DNA from 3 places in the Streptomyces sp. NPDC056169 genome. Region 2 is predicted to be linked to each of the others. Evidence: riboswitches for the same ligand, from Rfam matches in the RefSeq annotation. Region 2 holds a riboswitch; each other region holds the start of a gene.
The links. Region 2 has a riboswitch for cobalamin ahead of ACFC0G_RS10560 (ribonucleoside-diphosphate reductase subunit alpha). Riboswitches for the same ligand answer to the same signal wherever they lie in the genome.
Positions count from the first base shown of each region.

Region 1 (5,631 bases), on a different contig from region 2:
GACGGCTTCGGCGCCGGCACGGAGGGCGGCTTCGGGACCGCGCTCGACGGCGGCCCAGCGGGCGATCCGTACGGCGTCGGCGAGGACCTGCCGGGCCTGGCGGGCGAGTTCCGCGCGGGGCGGAGTGCCCTCGGGCGGCCGCGGCGCCGGCCGGGTGCGCCGGGTCGTCACGGCCCGTCGGGCGGTGGCCAGCGCCCGCGGGCGGACGAGTCGGAGTCTGGAGTTGCGCGCCAATGGTTCATCGGGCTTTCGAGACGTCACGGGGGCAGTCTTCCCGCTGACGGCCCGAAAGCCCAATCGGAATCCGCAGCCCCGTCAGAACGGCCGTCGGAGGAGCCGCCGGAGGAAGGGGTGCGCGTCGCCGGAGCAGGCGTCGGAGCAGGGGTCAGAGCAAGGGGGTGAGGAAGCGGCGCAGGGCCTCTTCGTAGCGGACGGGGTCGGCGTTCCACATCGCCGCGTGCGGGGCGCGCCGGACCGTGTGCAGGGTGACCAGATCGGGGCGGCGGGCGGCGAGCTCGACGGACGGCTCCCAGGGGGCGAGCGTGTCGTCGGGGCCGTGCAGGAGGAGGACGGGGACGCGCAGGGCGCCGGGTGCGGAGGCGGCCTGGAGCCGGTCCGCGTGCGGACCCGTACGGGCCTGGGCGGCGCGGACGGCGAGCGGGAGCAGCGGTCCGGGGACGTGGTGGGCCGCGGCGAGGCCGCGGAGGGTGGCCTCCCAGTCGAGGACCGGGGAGTCGAGGACGAGGCCGCTGATCCGGTCGCGTACGCCCGACTCGGCGGCGGCGCGCAGGGCCATCGCGGCGCCGGTCCCCCAGCCGTGCAGGACGACCTTGGCGGCGCCGCGGCGGACGGCGTAGCGGATGGCGGCGTCGACGTCCCGCCACTCGGAGTCGCCGAGGTGGGCGAGACCGTCCGGGGAGGCGGGCGCCCCCTCGTCGCCGCGGTAGGCGGGGACGAGGACCGGGATCTTGCGCCGGTTGAAGAAGGGGACGAGGTTCAGGGGGTGCTCGCGGGTGGTGCCGAGGCCGTGCAGCGCGATCACCCACGTGGTGCGGGGGGCCGACACGAGCCAGCCGGGCAGGGGGCCGAGCTCGCCGGGGATCTCGACGTCCTCGTGCGCGAGCCCTAGGGCGCTGATCGGGGTGCCCCGGTGGAGCTGGGGGGTGAGGCGGACGCGGGCGCCGGGGCCGAGGACACCGAGCTCGACCCGTTCGAGGCGGCGGACGACGGTGTCGGCGGTGTGGGGGACCCGGTCGAGGACGGGGCCGAGGACGGCGTGGAGGCCGGGGGCCTCCATTCCGTACGTGCCGGGGCGCAGCGAGGCGAGGCTGCGGGTGAGGGTGATCCGTTCGGGTCCCGTGGCGTGCACGGTGAGTCTGGGGTCTCCCGGGAGTGGTCGTCCGGACGGCACCCTGAGGGCGACGTCGCTGGCGTACCGGCCGGCCGCTACCGCGGCCGCACCGACACCGATCAGGGTGGTGACGGCCGCTGCCGTCGCTGTAGCCGGGCGCACGCTCCCAGTGTCGGCAGGTCGCGGGCGGCCTGCCACCGGGCGGACCCGGCCGGGGGGCCTCGCACCTCCGAGGGGCCTCGCACCTCCGAGGGGGCCTCGCGCCTCCGGGGATCCCTCCCGCGAGTGACATGGCTCTCCTCGGCGGGGTCCCCCGGTCGGATGGTCCGGTCCAGGGAGCGGAACGGGGCGGCGGGGGGTGAACCGGGCAGGCTCGCCGGTGCCCCGTAACGGCCCGGATTACCCGGGGTCGCAGGGTGACCGCATCGTGGACGCACTCCCCGGCGGGGGGCTAAGCGGAATGTCTTGACACCGGATGGGGACACCACGTCGCCCGCCCCAGTTCATCTTCCGTTCACCCAGGTTGCTTACGTTCGTCGAGCCACTGACGTCAAACGATTGCCTGGGTAAATGGAACACATCACGCTGCTGCTCGCCATTGTGGTCGTGACAGCTCTCGTGTTCGATTTCACGAACGGTTTCCACGACACCGCCAACGCGATGGCCACGACCATCTCGACCGGTGCACTCAAGCCCAAGACGGCGGTGGCCATGTCCGCCGTGCTGAACCTCGTCGGCGCGTTCCTGTCCGTGGAGGTCGCCAAGACGATCTCCGGCGGGATCATCAACGAAGAGGGCATTCGTACAGAAGTGATCTTCGCGGCGCTCGTGGGCGCCATCCTGTGGAACCTGCTGACCTGGCTCCTGGGCCTGCCGTCCAGCTCCTCCCACGCGCTCTTCGGCGGCCTCATCGGCGCAGCGGTCATGTCGGCCGGCTGGTCGGCCGTGAACGGCCCCACCATCGTCACCAAGGTCCTCATCCCGGCCGTCGCCGCGCCGATCGTCGCCGGCCTCGCCGCGATGCTGGCCACCCGGCTGACGTACAAGATCGGCGCCAAGACCGAGGCGAAGCACACCGCCAAGGGCTACCGGGTCGGCCAGATCGCCTCCGCGGGTCTCGTCTCCCTCGCCCACGGCACCAACGACGCCCAGAAGACGATGGGCATCATCACCCTCGCCCTGGTCACCCAGGGCGTCGTCGCCCCCGGCTCCAACCCGCCTCTCTGGGTCATCGTCGCCGCCGGCGTCGCGATCGCGCTCGGCACCTACCTCGGCGGCTGGCGCATCATCCGCACCATGGGCAAGGGCCTCACCGACCTCCAGCCGCAGCAGGGCTTCGCCGCCCAGACCAGCGCCGCCACGGTCATCCTCGCCTCCTCGCACCTCGGCTTCTCCCTCTCCACCACCCAGTCCTGCTCGGGTGCCGTGATGGGCGCGGGCCTCGGCCGCAAGGGCGGCGTCGTCCGCTGGTCGACCGCGACCCGGATGTTCGTCGCCTGGGGCCTGACCCTGCCCGCCGCCGCCCTCGTCGGCGCCGGTGCCGAGTTCCTCACCAAGCAGGGCCCCTGGGGCATCGCCGCCGTCGCGGTCCTGCTGGTCTCCGGCTCGGCCGTCATCTGGTCGCTGTCCCGCCGCAAGCCGGTCGACCACAACAACGTCACCGACGACGACCTCGACGGCGAGTCCGAGCCCGCGGGTGTGGTGACCACCGCCATCGCGGCCGTCACCCCGCCGCCGGCCGGTTCCGTCGCCGCCGTCGCGGACGAGGACCTCAAGACCACCATCCCCTCGCCGGTCCCCACGGACCCGGCCGCTCCCCCGGCCCCCGCCGCAGCGGTGTAAGGAACCAACGACATGAAGATCGACTGGGCAGCTCTCGGCGCCGTCTTCGGGGTCAGCCTCGTGGCGACCGTCGCCCTCGTGGGCCTCTTCACCCTCGGCATCATCGGCCTCTCCAAGCAGGAGCAGGCCGCCGCCCAGGGCGGCTCGGCCACGATGGCCCGCACCGGCGCCTACGCCTGCTTCGCCCTGTGCGTGGCGGCCGTGGCGTACGGCATCTATCTGATCGTCGCCTGACGGTCCTCTCTGTACGACGGCCGGGCGGTCCGCACCTTCGGGTGCGACCGCCCGGCCGTCGTGTGTGTGGTCCGTGTTTGTGGTGCTTCGCACAGTGACCTGTCGCAGGTCAAGGGTGAGTTGACGGGTGTTCGCGGGCCGTGGTGGACTGCCGAGGCCATTACGGCGGCAGCAGAGGAAGTCCGGTGCGAATCCGGCGCGGTCCCGCCACTGTGACCGGATCCGACGGGTCCGGAAGTCAGGAACTCTCGCCGCCGGTCACGTCGATCCAGGGCGCGGACCCTGAGTGAGGACCTGCGCCATGCCCGGCCGCACCAGAACCAGCCGCCTTTCCCCGGACGGATTCGCGTACGGCGCGGCCCTCGGGCTCGCCGTCGACCGGCTCGTCGGCGATCCCCGCCGCGGACACCCCGTCGCCGCCTTCGGCCGGGCCGCCGCCGCGGTCGAACAGCGCCTCCACCACGACCACCGCGGCTGGGGCGCCCTGCACACCGCCGTCTGCGCCGGCTCCACCGCCGCCCTCGGCGCGCTCGCCGCCCGGGCCGTCCGGGACCGGCCGGCCGCCGCCGTGGCGCTCACCGCCGCCTCCGTCTGGGCCGTCGTCGGCGGGACGACCCTGGGCCGCGAGGCCCGTGCGATCGGCGGGGCGCTCGCCGTCGGGGACCTGGACGTCGCCCGGGAGCGGCTGCCGCACCTGTGCGGGCGCGACCCGCAGTCCCTGGACGGTCCCGCGATGGCCCGCGCGGTCGTCGAGTCCGTCGCCGAGAACACCTCCGACGCCGTGGTCGGCGCCCTCTTCTGGGGCGCGGTCGCCGGCGTGCCGGGCCTCGTCGCCTTCCGGGCCGTCAACACCCTCGACGCGATGGTCGGCCACAAGTCCCCGCGCCACCGCCGCTTCGGCTGGGCCTCGGCCCGGCTCGACGACGTGGCCGGCTGGCCCGGAGCCCGGCTGACGGCCGTCGCCGCGACGCTCGCCGGAGGGAATCCGCGCGGGGCCGTACGGGCCTGGCGGGCGGACGCGGACCGGCACCCGAGCCCCAACGCGGGGCCCGTCGAGGCCTCGTTCGCGGGCGCCCTCGGCGTACGGCTCGGGGGGACCCTCTCGTACGGCGGGCGGGTCGAGCACCGGCCCGTGCTGAACGGGGAAGGGCGGCCCGTCGAGGTCGCCGACATCGACCGGGCGGTCCGGCTCTCGCGCCGGGTCACCGCCGTGACCCTGGCCGCCTGTGTCGGCGGCCGCATGATCATCGGTGCTGCCGTGAAGAACGCGAAGCGGAGGAACGCATGAGGGGTGGGGGCCTGCTGGTCGCCGGGACCACGTCCGACGCCGGCAAGAGCGTCGTGACGGCCGGCATCTGCCGCTGGCTGGTCCGCAAGGGCCTGAAGGTGGCGCCGTTCAAGGGACAGAACATGTCCCTCAACTCCTTCGTGACCCGCGAGGGCGCCGAGATCGGGCGGGCCCAGGCCATGCAGGCCCAGGCCGCCCGGGTCGAGCCGACCGCGCTCATGAACCCGGTCCTGCTCAAGCCGGGCAGCGACCGCTCCAGCCAGGTCGTCCTGATGGGCAAGCCGGTGGGCGAGCTGTCCGCCCGCGGCTACCACGGCGGGCGGCAGAAGGAACTCTTCGAGCCGGTGATGGCGTGCCTGGAGGAACTCCGGGGCATGTACGACGCCGTGATCTGCGAGGGGGCGGGCAGTCCGGCCGAGATCAACCTGCGGCGCACGGACATCGTGAACATGGGCATCGCGCGGGCCGCGCGGCTGCCCGTGGTCGTGGTCGGCGACATCGACCGGGGCGGGGTCTTCGCCCAGTTCTTCGGGACGACGGCGCTGCTGAGCCCCGAGGACCAGTCGCTCGTCGCCGGATACCTCGTGAACAAGTTCCGGGGCGACGTGACCCTCCTCGAACCCGGCCTCGACATGCTGCACGGGCTGACCGGGCGGCGGACCTTCGGCGTCCTGCCGTACGCGCACGGGCTCGGCATCGACGAGGAGGACGGCCTCCGGGTCTCGCTGCGGGGCACCGTCCGCGAGTCCGTCGTCGCGCCGCCCGTCGGCGCGGACGTGCTGCGGGTCGCCGTCTGCGCCGTACCGCTGATGTCGAACTTCACGGACGTCGACGCGCTGGCCGCCGAGCCGGGCGTCGTCGTCCGGTTCGTGGACCGGCCCGAGGAGCTCGTCGACGCGGACCTCGTCGTCGTGCC
Region 1 covers NZ_JBHJUO010000001.1:55,945-61,575, forward strand. The annotation lists gene ACFC0G_RS00305 (hypothetical protein) at 1-171, opposite strand, end outside; gene ACFC0G_RS00310 (alpha/beta hydrolase) at 386-1,513, opposite strand; gene ACFC0G_RS00315 (anion permease) at 1,922-3,193, shown strand; gene ACFC0G_RS00320 (hypothetical protein) at 3,206-3,427, shown strand; cobalamin riboswitch at 3,563-3,695, shown strand; gene ACFC0G_RS00325 (cobalamin biosynthesis protein) at 3,729-4,715, shown strand; gene ACFC0G_RS00330 (cobyric acid synthase) at 4,712-5,631, shown strand, end outside.
Region 1: it holds a riboswitch for cobalamin, as region 2 does, so the genes downstream of both, ACFC0G_RS00325 (cobalamin biosynthesis protein) here and ACFC0G_RS10560 (ribonucleoside-diphosphate reductase subunit alpha) in region 2, are expected to answer to the same signal.

Region 2 (5,631 bases):
AGACCATGTTCCCGGACTGGTTCGCGGGCGTCGCGTTCGCCGCGATCGGCATCGGCGCGCTCGTCCCGGCCGCGATCATGTCGATCGCCGCGGCCAACCTCTTCACCCGCAACATCTACAAGGACTTCATCAAGCCGGACGCGACCCCGGCCCAGGAGACCAAGGTCTCCAAGCTGGTCTCGCTCTTGGTGAAGGTCGGCGCGCTGGCCTTCGTCCTCACCATGGACAAGACGGTCGCCATCAACTTCCAGCTGCTCGGCGGGATCTGGATCCTCCAGACCTTCCCGGCGCTGGTCGGCGGCCTCTTCACCCGCTGGTTCCACCGCTGGGCGCTGCTCGCCGGCTGGGCCGTCGGCATGGTCTACGGCACGGTCGCCGCGTACGGCGTCGCCAGCCCGACGCAGAAGCACTTCGGCGGCTCCTCCGCCGAGATCCCGGGCATCGGCGAGATCGGCTACATCGGCCTCACCGCGTTCGTCCTCAACGTCGTCGTCACGGTCGTCCTGACCTTCGTCCTCAAGGCCCTGAAGGCCCCCGAGGGCGTCGACGAGACCTCCCCGTCGGACTACACGGTCGACGCGCCGGCCCGCGCGGCGAAGCCGAAGCCGGACCCGCAGGCGGACCCGAAGGTCGGCGCCGGAGCGCACTGACCTCGCGGTACGACACAGGGGCCCGGGATCTCCGCCAGGAAATCCCGGGCCCCTTCCCGTACCCCCGGGGCACACTGCCCCCATGGACTTCACGATCAGGGCGGTACGGCCCGAGGAACACGAGGAGCTCGGGGAACTCACCGGGCTGACATACCTGAACGACGGGCTGCTGCTGTACGGCGAGGACGACTTCTACCTGGACGTACTGAAGGACACGGCCCGGCGGGCCCGCGAGGCCGAGGTGCTCGTCGCCGCCGACGAGGACGACCGGATCATCGGCGGGGTGACCTTCGCCCCCGGCTCCACCCCGTGGGCGGACATCGCCGTCGCCGGCGAGGCCGAGTTCCGGATGCTCGCGGTCGCTCCGGAGGCCCGCGGCAGGGGCGTCGGAGAGGCCCTCGTCCGCGCCTGTGCGGACCGCGCACGGGCCCTGCCGGGGTGCGCGCGGCTCGTGCTCTCCACCGACGCGAAGATGGTCTCGGCGCACCGGATCTACGAGCGGATGGGCTTCGTCCGCACCCCCGAGCGGGACTGGGAACCGATTCCCGGCCACCAGCTGCGGACCTACGCCCTGGAGTTCTGACACACGGACGACACAACATGTGGGGGGTTCTGCGAGCAGCGCCCCCCACATGTATGCTCGTCCTCGCTGTCGACGCAGGGAAATCCGGCGCGAATCCGGAACTGTCCCGCAACGGTGTGCTTCGTGTTGATTCGTACGAAGTGAGTCCGAGGACCTGCCGACAGCACACCCGGTCCAGCCGTTCCGGGTGTCACTGACGTCCGGGCCTCGCGGAGTGGGCCGGTGGACGCGGCGCGTCCTGTGTACGGATGCCCGCCTGCCCGCCTTCCCCCGCCGCGGCCCCGAGCCGAGCGAGGGAGAGCCCCCACGTGACCATCGCGCCCGCCGATCCGGCCACGGCGATCGAGAGCGACGGACCCGGCACCGTGCTGCTGCGGACCCTGACCGATCTCACCGCCGACCTCCCCGACACCGACCCCGGCAAGATCGCCGCCGCCGCGCTCCGCGGCCGCAGCGCCACGTCGGACGAGGCGGAACTGCGCGAGCTGGCCACCGAGGCGGCCGCCGGTCTGATCTCCGAGGACCCGGCCTACTCCCGGCTCGCCGCCCGGCTCCTGACGATCACCATCGCCGAAGAGGCCGCCGGCCAGGGCGCGGTCTGCTTCTCGGCCTCCGTGGCCGTCGGCCACCGCGAGGGCCTGATCGCCGACCGCACCGCCGACTTCGTCGCGCGGCACGCGGACCGCCTCGACGCGACCATCGACCAGACCGCCGACGACCGCTTCGGCTACTTCGGTCTGCGCACCCTCTTCTCGCGCTACCTGCTGCGCCACCCGATCACCCGCAAGGTGATCGAGACCCCGCAGCACTTCATGCTCCGCGTCGCCTGCGGCCTCGCCGAGGACGAGAGCGTCCGCGCGCTCGACGAGGTCGGCGCGCTGTACGGCCTGATGAGCCGCCTGGACTACCTGCCGTCCTCCCCCACGCTCTTCAACTCCGGCACCCGCCACCCGCAGATGTCCTCCTGCTACCTCCTCGACTCCCCGCAGGACGAGCTGGACTCCATCTACGACCGCTACCACCAGGTCGCGCGCCTCTCGAAGCACGCCGGCGGCATCGGGCTCTCCTACTCCCGCATCCGCGCCCGCGGTTCCCTCATCCGCGGCACCAACGGGCACTCCAACGGCATCGTCCCGTTCCTGAAGACCCTCGACGCCTCCGTCGCCGCCGTGAACCAGGGCGGCCGCCGCAAGGGCGCCGCCGCCGTCTACCTGGAGACCTGGCACGCGGACATCGAGGAGTTCCTGGAGCTCCGCGACAACACGGGCGAGGACCAGCGCCGTACGCACAACCTGAACCTGGCGCACTGGATCCCGGACGAGTTCATGCGCCGCGTCAACGCCGACGCCGACTGGTCGCTCTTCTCCCCGGCGGACGTGCCCGAGCTCGTCGACCTGTGGGGCGAGGAGTTCGACGCCGCCTACCGCGCCGCCGAGGCGAAGGGCCTGGCCCGCAAGACGATGCCGGCCCGCGACCTGTACGGCCGGATGATGCGGACCCTGGCCCAGACCGGCAACGGCTGGATGACCTTCAAGGACGCCTCGAACCGGACGGCCAACCAGACCGCCGAGCCCGGCCACACCGTCCACTCCTCCAACCTCTGCACGGAGATCCTGGAGGTCACGGACGACGGCGAGACCGCGGTCTGCAACCTGGGCTCGGTCAACCTCGGCGCGTTCGTGGACGTTTCGACCCAGGACATCGACTGGGAGCGGCTCGACGCGACCGTCCGCACGGCCGTCACCTTCCTCGACCGGGTCGTCGACATCAACTTCTACCCGACCGAGCAGGCCGGGCGTTCCAACGCCCGCTGGCGGCCGGTGGGCCTGGGCGCGATGGGCCTCCAGGACGTCTTCTTCCAGCTGAAGCTGCCGTTCGACTCCCCCGAGGCGCGCGCGCTGTCCACCCGTATCGCCGAGCGGATCATGCTCGCCGCGTACGAGGCCTCCGCCGACCTCGCCGAGCGCAGCGGCCCCGTCCCGGCCTGGGACAAGACGCGCACGGCCCGCGGTGTCCTGCACCCGGACCACTACGACGTCGAGCTCAACTGGCCGGAGCGCTGGGCGGCCCTGCGCGAGCGGATCGCCGCGGTCGGCATGCGCAACAGCCTGCTCCTGGCGATCGCGCCGACGGCGACCATCGCCTCGATCGCGGGCGTCTACGAGTGCATCGAGCCGCAGGTCTCCAACCTCTTCAAGCGCGAGACGCTGTCGGGCGAGTTCCTCCAGGTCAACTCGTACCTCGTCGACGAGCTGAAGCGGCTCGGCGTGTGGGACGCCCAGACCCGGGACGCGCTGCGCGACGCCAGCGGCTCGGTCGCGGGCTTCACCTGGATCCCGGCCGAGGTGCGCGAGCTGTACCGCACGGCCTGGGAGATCCCGCAGCGCGGCCTGATCGACATGGCCGCCGCGCGGACGCCGTTCCTCGACCAGTCGCAGTCCCTGAACCTGTTCCTGGAGACGCCGACGATCGGCAAGCTGTCGTCGATGTACGCGTACGCCTGGAAGCAGGGTCTGAAGACGACGTACTACCTGCGCTCCCGCCCGGCGACCCGGATCGCCCGCGCCGCCCAGGCCGCGACGCCCACCGCCGCCACCATCCCCGTCCAGCAGGCGACCCCCGACGCGGACGCCCTCGCCTGCTCCCTGGAAAACCCCGAGTCCTGCGAGGCCTGCCAGTGATGTCCCACCCGTCGCCCGACCACCACCCCTCATCGACGACGCTTCGCGCCGGCACCTCTTCCCTCAAGAAGAACCTCCTCGACCCGGGCTTCGAACTGACCCTCCGTCCGATGCGCTACCCGGACTTCTACGAGCGCTACCGCGACGCCATCAAGAACACGTGGACCGTCGAGGAGGTCGACCTCCACTCGGACGTCGCCGACCTCGCCAAGCTCACCCCCGGTGAGCAGCACATGATCGGCCGCCTCGTCGCCTTCTTCGCGACCGGCGACTCGATCGTGTCGAACAACCTCGTGCTGACGCTGTACAAGCACATCAACTCCCCCGAGGCGCGCCTGTACCTCTCGCGCCAGCTGTTCGAGGAGGCCGTGCACGTCCAGTTCTATCTGACGCTGCTCGACACCTACCTGCCCGACCCGGACGACCGCGCCGCCGCGTTCGACGCGGTCGAGGAGATCCCCTCCATCCGCGAGAAGGCGCAGTTCTGCTTCCGCTGGATGGACTCGGTGGAGAAGATCGACCGCCTGGAGACCCAGGCCGACCGCCGCCGCTTCCTGCTGAACCTGATCTGCTTCGCGGCGTGCATCGAGGGCCTGTTCTTCTACGGCGCCTTCGCGTACGTGTACTGGTTCCGGTCGCGCGGTCTGCTGCACGGCCTGGCGACCGGCACCAACTGGGTGTTCCGCGACGAGACGATGCACATGAACTTCGCCTTCGAGGTCGTGGACACCGTCCGCAAGGAGGAGCCGGAGCTCTTCGACGACGCCCTCCAGCAGCAGGTCACCGACATGCTGAAGGAGGCCGTGGAGGCGGAGCTGCAGTTCGGCCGCGACCTGTGCGGCGACGGCCTGCCGGGCATGAACACCGAGTCGATGCGCGAGTACCTCCAGTGCGTCGCCGACCAGCGCCTCCAGCGCCTCGGCTTCGCCCCGGTGTACGGCTCGGAGAACCCGTTCGCGTTCATGGAGCTCCAGGGCGTCCAGGAGCTGACCAACTTCTTCGAGCGCCGCCCGTCCGCCTACCAGGTGGCCGTCGAGGGCTCGGTGGACCTGGACGAGGACTTCTAGGTCTCCCCTGTACGGCGAAGGGCCCCGCACTCCTGGAGTGCGGGGCCCTTCGCCGTAGGTGCGAGCGATCAGGCGTTGGGGACCGTCTCGTAGCGCGGGGTGCCCTCTTCCATCTGGCGGAGGGCGTCCTTGCGGTCGCGCTTGGAGAGCTTGTCGATGTACAGGAAGCCGTACAGGTGGTCCGTCTCGTGCTGGAGGCAGCGGGCGAAGTAGCCGGTGCCGCGCACCTTGATCGGGTTGCCCTGGACGTCCTGTCCGGTCAGCGCCGCGTAGTCGGGGCGGGCCAGCTCGGCGTAGGCGGTCGGCACGGACAGGCAGCCCTCGTTGGACTCGTCCAGGACGCGCAGCTCGGCCGGCAGGTCCTCCAGGACCGGGTTGCAGACGACGCCGACGTGCCGGACGCCCTCGTCGTCCATGCAGTCGTAGACGAAGACCTTCAGGTCCACGCCGATCTGGTTCGCGGCCAGGCCCACGCCCTCGGCGGCCTTCTGGCTGGCGAACATGTCGTCGACGAGCCGGGCGAGCTCGTCGTCGAACTCGGTGACGTTCTTGCACTCGCGGTGGAGCACAGGGTTGCCGACGACCGTGATCGGGCGGGCCGTGCCGCGCTCGCGGTGGGCGAGCTCGCGCGCCTCACAGTCCTCCGTGTC
Region 2 covers NZ_JBHJUO010000005.1:350,620-356,250, forward strand. The annotation lists gene mctP (monocarboxylate uptake permease MctP) at 1-650, shown strand, start outside; gene ACFC0G_RS10555 (GNAT family N-acetyltransferase) at 733-1,233, shown strand; cobalamin riboswitch at 1,270-1,410, shown strand; gene ACFC0G_RS10560 (ribonucleoside-diphosphate reductase subunit alpha) at 1,542-3,914, shown strand; gene ACFC0G_RS10565 (ribonucleotide-diphosphate reductase subunit beta) at 3,914-4,981, shown strand; gene def (peptide deformylase) at 5,050-5,631, opposite strand, start outside.

Region 3 (5,631 bases), on a different contig from region 2:
GAGGGTGAGGGCGACGAGTCCGCAGAGCAGGCCGGCCGCCGCCGCCAGGAACCGGCGGGACACCGCGGCGGCGGGGACCAGGACCCGCAGGGTCCCGTCGTAGCCGCGTCCGGCGAGCCCCGACTGCAGACGCTGCGCCCGGTCGAAGGCGCGCACGAACGAGGTGGCGCCGAGCCCGGCGAGCGAGCGCCAGGTCGCCGCCCGGGTGGTGTGCCCGAGCCGGGCCGCCTGCGCCTGGCGGATCTTCGACAGCGAGTCGAGGAGCAGGAAGATGATCCGGTACATCACGAGCGCCACGTCCACCACGGGAGCCGGCACCCCTGCCCGGACCAGCCGGGGGAGCACGTCGGAGACGGGCGTCGTGAACGCGAAGAGCAGCACGCCCAGCGAGGCCGAAGCGGTCCGCAGCAGCAGCTCGCCCGCGTGGACGGGCCCGCCGGGCGCGAGGGCGACGAACCCCCGCGCCCCACCCACCTCGAAGAGGAGCGGCACCGCGCCCGTGACGCAGAACCCGAGCGGCACACGGAACGCCCGCCACAGCTGGCGGCCCGCCACGCCGGCCGGTCCGAGCAGGACCGCGAGCGTGGCCGCCGCGACGAGCACCGCGCCCGGCCACGGCGGCAGACACACCGCGCAGAGTGTGAGCCCGAAGCCGAGCAGGGCCTTCTCGGCGGGATGGCGGCGGCGCCAGCGACTGCTGTGCGCCGCCGCGTCGATCGGCAGCATGGGCGGCTACGCGCCCTTGCCTTCGACGGCGCCGGAGCCGGAGCCGGCCGCCGATACGGCTGCAGCCTCCCCGGGCGCCGCCGCCTCCCCGGGTGCTGCCGACTCCCCGGGCCGCGCCTCCACTCCTGCCTCCGCAGGCTGTGCCGCCGTTCCCTCGGTCTGCGCCGCCAGGGCGCGGGCCTCGCCCTGCCGGCGACCGCGCCGTACGCCGAAGTAGTACGCGAGGACACCGGCGCCGAGCGCGGCCTGGAGGGCGAACAGCGCCGACTCGATCTCCCCGGACGGCGGTTCGTACAGGGGGCTGAACCACGGTTCGTACTCCGGCTGGAGCTCCGTGATCGCGGTCTCCGCCTCCGCGTCCGCCCCGGTGAACGGCTCCTCCTTGTGGTCGCCGAGCCCCAGCGCGAGCGGCAGCACCGCGAGCGCGGCGACGACGAGCAGCAGCAGCGCGTTGATCTTCGTGTTCCGGCTCATGGTGACGCTCATCGCGCGGTCGCCTCCTCGGGTCGTTCGGCGCCGGGCCTGCCCAGCACGCCCAGCCGGGTCAACTCGCCCTTGCTGGACTGCGTGAGCAGCCGCATCACGAGCACGGTGAGCAGGCCCTCGCTCACCGCGAGCGGAATCTGCGTCACGGCGAAGATGGAACCGAACTTGGCCAGGGCGCCCAGCACGCCGCTGCCCTGGTCGGGGAAGGCCAGCGCGAGCTGCACGCTCGTGACGCAGTACGTCGACAGATCGGCGACGAACGCGCCGAAGAAGACGGCGACCATCAGCGGCGCGCCGAACCGGCGCACCAGCAGATAGGTCCCGTACCCCGCCCAGGGCCCGACGATCGCCATCGAGAAGGCGTTGGCGCCCAGCGTGGTGAGCCCGCCGTGGGCGAGCAGCAAGGCCTGGAAGAGCAGAGTGATCGTCCCGAGGACCGCCATGATCGGCGGCCGGAAGAGGATCGCGCCCAGGCCCGTACCCGTCGGATGCGAGCAACTGCCCGTCACGGAAGGGAGCTTGAGCGCGGACAGGACGAACGTGAAGGCGCCGGCGGCGCCGAGCAGCAGGGTGGACTCGGGGTTGGACCGCACCTCGCGGGTGAGCGCGCGGACCCCGTGGACGATGAACGGAGCGGCCGCGACGCCCCAGGCGGCGGCGTGAGCGGGGGGCAGATACCCCTCGGCTATATGCATGGTCGGGAGACCCTCTCCAGCACCTCGTGGATGGACAACGCACCCTGGCCGGTCTCCTGGCTGACGGTCATACGTCCCGACTCCGCCTTCCCACGCCGCGGCGGTCGCCCGCAGCGGTGCAGTGGCTTGCCCGGGGGCGTCTCCCTCGGGTGTGGAGCCGGAACTCCCGATCACAGTGGCGAGGGCCGCACCGGTACTTCACCGGTTTCCCGTACACCAAGGCCCTGCGACACTAGTGCGTTGATCAGGTGCATCACAACGCGAAGGGGTACGGACCGATGGGGAATGTCCGACAGACGGTCAGTTCCGGCTCACCGCTCGAACCGCAGATCGGGTTCTCCCGGGCCGTGCGCAAGGGCGCGCACGTGGCGGTCGCGGGGACGGCGCCCATCGGGGACGACGGGGCCACCGTCGCGCCCGGCGACGTGTACGGGCAGACCGTCAGGTGTCTGGATATCGCCGAGGCGGCGCTGAAGGCCGCGGGGGCGTCGGCGGAGGACGTCGTGCGGACGCGGATCATGCTCACCGACGTGACCCGCTGGAAGGAGGCCGCGCGCGCCCACGGCGAGCGGTTCGCGGAGGTGCGGCCGGTCACGACCTTCGTCGAGGTCTCGCGTTTCATCGACCCCGAATGGCTCGTCGAGATCGAGGTCGACGCCGTGCTCGACGCCGACCTCGACGCCGACCTCGACGCCGACCTCGACTCCAGCTTCGACGCCGGCCCCGACCTCGACTGACGTCCAGGAGGGTGACGCCCGGGAGGGCCGGCCGCTGGGACTACTGCGGCTTCGTCGCGATCTGGATGAGGTTGCCGCAGGTGTCGTCGAAGACGGCGGTGGTGACGGGGCCCATCTCCAGGGGCTCCTGGGTGAAGCGGACGCCGAGGCCGGTCAGGCGCTCGTACTCCGCCCGCACGTCGTCGACCGCGAACTGGGCCAGCGGGATGCCGTCCTGGACGAGCGTGTCGCGGTAGGGCTTGACGGCCGGGTGGCCGGCGGGCTCCAGGAGGAGTTCGGTGCCGGCGGGCTCGTCGGGCGAGACGACCGTCAGCCACCGGTCCGTCTCGCCCAGCGGGACGTCGTGCTTCTTCACGAAGCCGAGGATCTCGGTGTAGAAACGCTCGGCCTTGGCCTGGTCGTCGACGAAGACGCTGGTCAGATGGATCTTCATGGGGTGCTCTTCTCCGGTCCTGGGGTGTCGGGCACGGGCCACCGCTCGGTGATGTGCCGCAGGGGGGCCGTGTTCAGGTCGTGGAACTTGTAGCGGCCCTCCCGCCTGGTCTCGACGAGCCCGGCGGCCTCCAGCACCGTCAGGTGCTGGGAGACCCCCTGGCGCGAGATGCCGAGCTGATGCTTCATGCTCAGCCGCGAGCAGATCTCGAACAGTGTCTGTCCGGACTTCTCCGCGAGCTCGTCGAGGATCGTGCGGCGGGTGGGGTCGGCCAGGGCTTTGAAAAGGTCGTCGGCCACCACCCCAGGATAGGCAACTGTTCACTTGCCTATCAAGTCGACCCGGCCGAGACCCCCCTCACCGCTTGCGATAGGCGTACGCCTCCGAGGCCGCCGCGGCCACCGCGTCGAGATCCCCGCCCGCACTCGCCGTCACCAGGGCCGCGACCGCGCCCTCGACGAACGGCGCGTCGACCAGCCGGGCACGCTCCGGCAGCTCGTCGCCCTCGTCGAGCAGCGCCTTCACGGTCAGGACCGCGCTGCCCAGGTCGACCAGGAGCGCCACCCCGGCGCCGCCGTCGACGGCCTTCGCCGCCTCGCAGATCAGCTCGGCGCTCGTCCCCAGGCCGCCGTCGGGGAGCCCGCCCGCCGGCTGGATCGGCGTGGTCGCGCCGCCGCCCGCGAGGCCCTGCGCCAGTGCCGCCACCGAGGCCGCCACATCCGCGCTGTGCGAGACCAGCACGATGCCGACCGGCGCCGCCGCCGCGCTCATGCCGCCCCCTCCGACCGGGCCGTCCCGGCGAGCTCCGCGAAGAGCAGCGCCGACGATGTCGCCCCCGGATCCTGGTGCCCGATCGACCGCTCGCCGAGATAGCTGGCCCTCCCCTTGCGGGCCTGGAGGGGTACGGTCGCGAGGGCGCCCTCCTCGGCCGCCGCGCGCGCCGCCGCGAACGAGCTCCGCAGCCCCTCCACGGCCGGGACGAGCGCGTCCAGCATCGTCTTGTCCCCCACCTGCGCGCCGCCCAGCTGGGACACGGCGGCCACACCGACGCCGAACGCCTCCGCCAGCTGCTCCCTGCCGACGCGCTCGTCCTCGCCCAGCGCCTTGCCCGTACGGCGCAGCAGCGTCCCGTACAGCGGCCCCGAGGCCCCGCCCACCGTGGAGATCAGCTGCCGTCCGGCGGCGACGAGCACCGCGCCGGGCGTCGCGGGCGGCTCCTTCGCCAGCAGCTCCGCCACGGCCGTGAACCCGCGCTTCAGATTGACACCGTGGTCGGCGTCGCCGATCGCCGAGTCCAGTTCGGTGAGCCGATCGGCCTCACGGTCCACGGCCCCGGCCACGGCCTCCAGCCACCGCACCAGAAACTCCGCACCGAACGTCTCACTCATACCGTCTCCCACTCCCACTCCCATTCCCTCGCCCTACCCGCTCCCACCCGTCCCGTCACCGGCCCCAGCGGAGCGCGGGCGTCTGCACCGGCGCGTCCCACAGGCGCAGCAGCTCCTCGTCCACCTGGCAGAGGGTCACCGAGCAGCCGGCCATGTCGAGCGAGGTCACGTAGTTCCCGACGAGCGTCCGGGCCACCGGGATGTGGCGCTCGGCCAGTACCCGCTGCACCTCGGCGTTGAATCCGTACAGTTCGAGCAGCGGCGTCCCGCCCATCCCGTTGACCAGCGCGAGCACCGGCCCGGACGGTCGCAGGTCCTCGACGACCGCGTCGACGGCGTAGTCCGCGATCTCCCGCGAGGTCATCATGGGGCGCCGCTCACGCCCCGGCTCGCCGTGGATGCCGACGCCCAACTCTAGCTCGCCGTCGGGGAGATCGAAGGTGGGGCTGCCCTTGCCAGGGGTGGTGCACGCGCTCAGTGCGACCCCGAAGGACCGCGAGCGCTCGTCGACCCGGCGGGCGATCGCCTCCACCCGCTCCAGCGGAGCGCCCTCCTCGGCGGCGGCCCCCGCGATCTTCTCCACGAACAGCGTGCCCCCGGTCCCGCGCCGGCCCGCCGTGTACAGACTGTCCGTCACCGCCACGTCGTCGTCGACCAGGACCTTCGCGACCTGGATGCCCTCGTCCTCGGCGAGCTCCGCCGCCATCTCGAAGTTGAGCACGTCGCCGGTGTAGTTCTTGACGACGAACAGCACCCCGGCACCGCTGTCGACGGCCGCCGCGGCCCGCACCATCTGATCGGGCACGGGCGACGTGAAGACCTCCCCGGGGCACGCCGCCGCGAGCATCCCCGGCCCCACGAACCCTCCGTGCAACGGCTCGTGCCCGGAGCCGCCCCCGGACACCAGCGCGACCTTCCCGGCCACGGGCGCGTCCCGCCGCAGGACGATCCGCCGCTCCACGTCCACGGTCAGCTCGGGATGGGCGGCGGCCATCCCCCGCAGCGCGTCCGCGACGACCGTCTCCGGAACGTTGATCAACATCCTCACGGATACCTCCTGGTGAGATTGGCAGGCAAGCTGCTGAACGGGGTCTTTGCAGGTCAGAGCCAGTGAGACGAGTTGTGGATCTTGGCTGTTCATGACCTGGAAGGGCGGCCCCGCGCGG
Region 3 covers NZ_JBHJUO010000009.1:4,044-9,674, reverse strand. The annotation lists gene cbiQ (cobalt ECF transporter T component CbiQ) at 1-726, opposite strand, end outside; gene ACFC0G_RS16080 (energy-coupling factor ABC transporter substrate-binding protein) at 733-1,200, opposite strand; gene ACFC0G_RS16075 (energy-coupling factor ABC transporter permease) at 1,209-1,907, opposite strand; cobalamin riboswitch at 1,936-2,143, opposite strand; gene ACFC0G_RS16070 (RidA family protein) at 2,186-2,644, shown strand; gene ACFC0G_RS16065 (VOC family protein) at 2,685-3,077, opposite strand; gene ACFC0G_RS16060 (ArsR/SmtB family transcription factor) at 3,074-3,376, opposite strand; gene ACFC0G_RS16055 (PTS-dependent dihydroxyacetone kinase phosphotransferase subunit DhaM) at 3,435-3,848, opposite strand; gene dhaL (dihydroxyacetone kinase subunit DhaL) at 3,845-4,465, opposite strand; gene dhaK (dihydroxyacetone kinase subunit DhaK) at 4,521-5,513, opposite strand.
Region 3: it holds a riboswitch for cobalamin, as region 2 does, so the genes downstream of both, ACFC0G_RS16075 (energy-coupling factor ABC transporter permease) here and ACFC0G_RS10560 (ribonucleoside-diphosphate reductase subunit alpha) in region 2, are expected to answer to the same signal.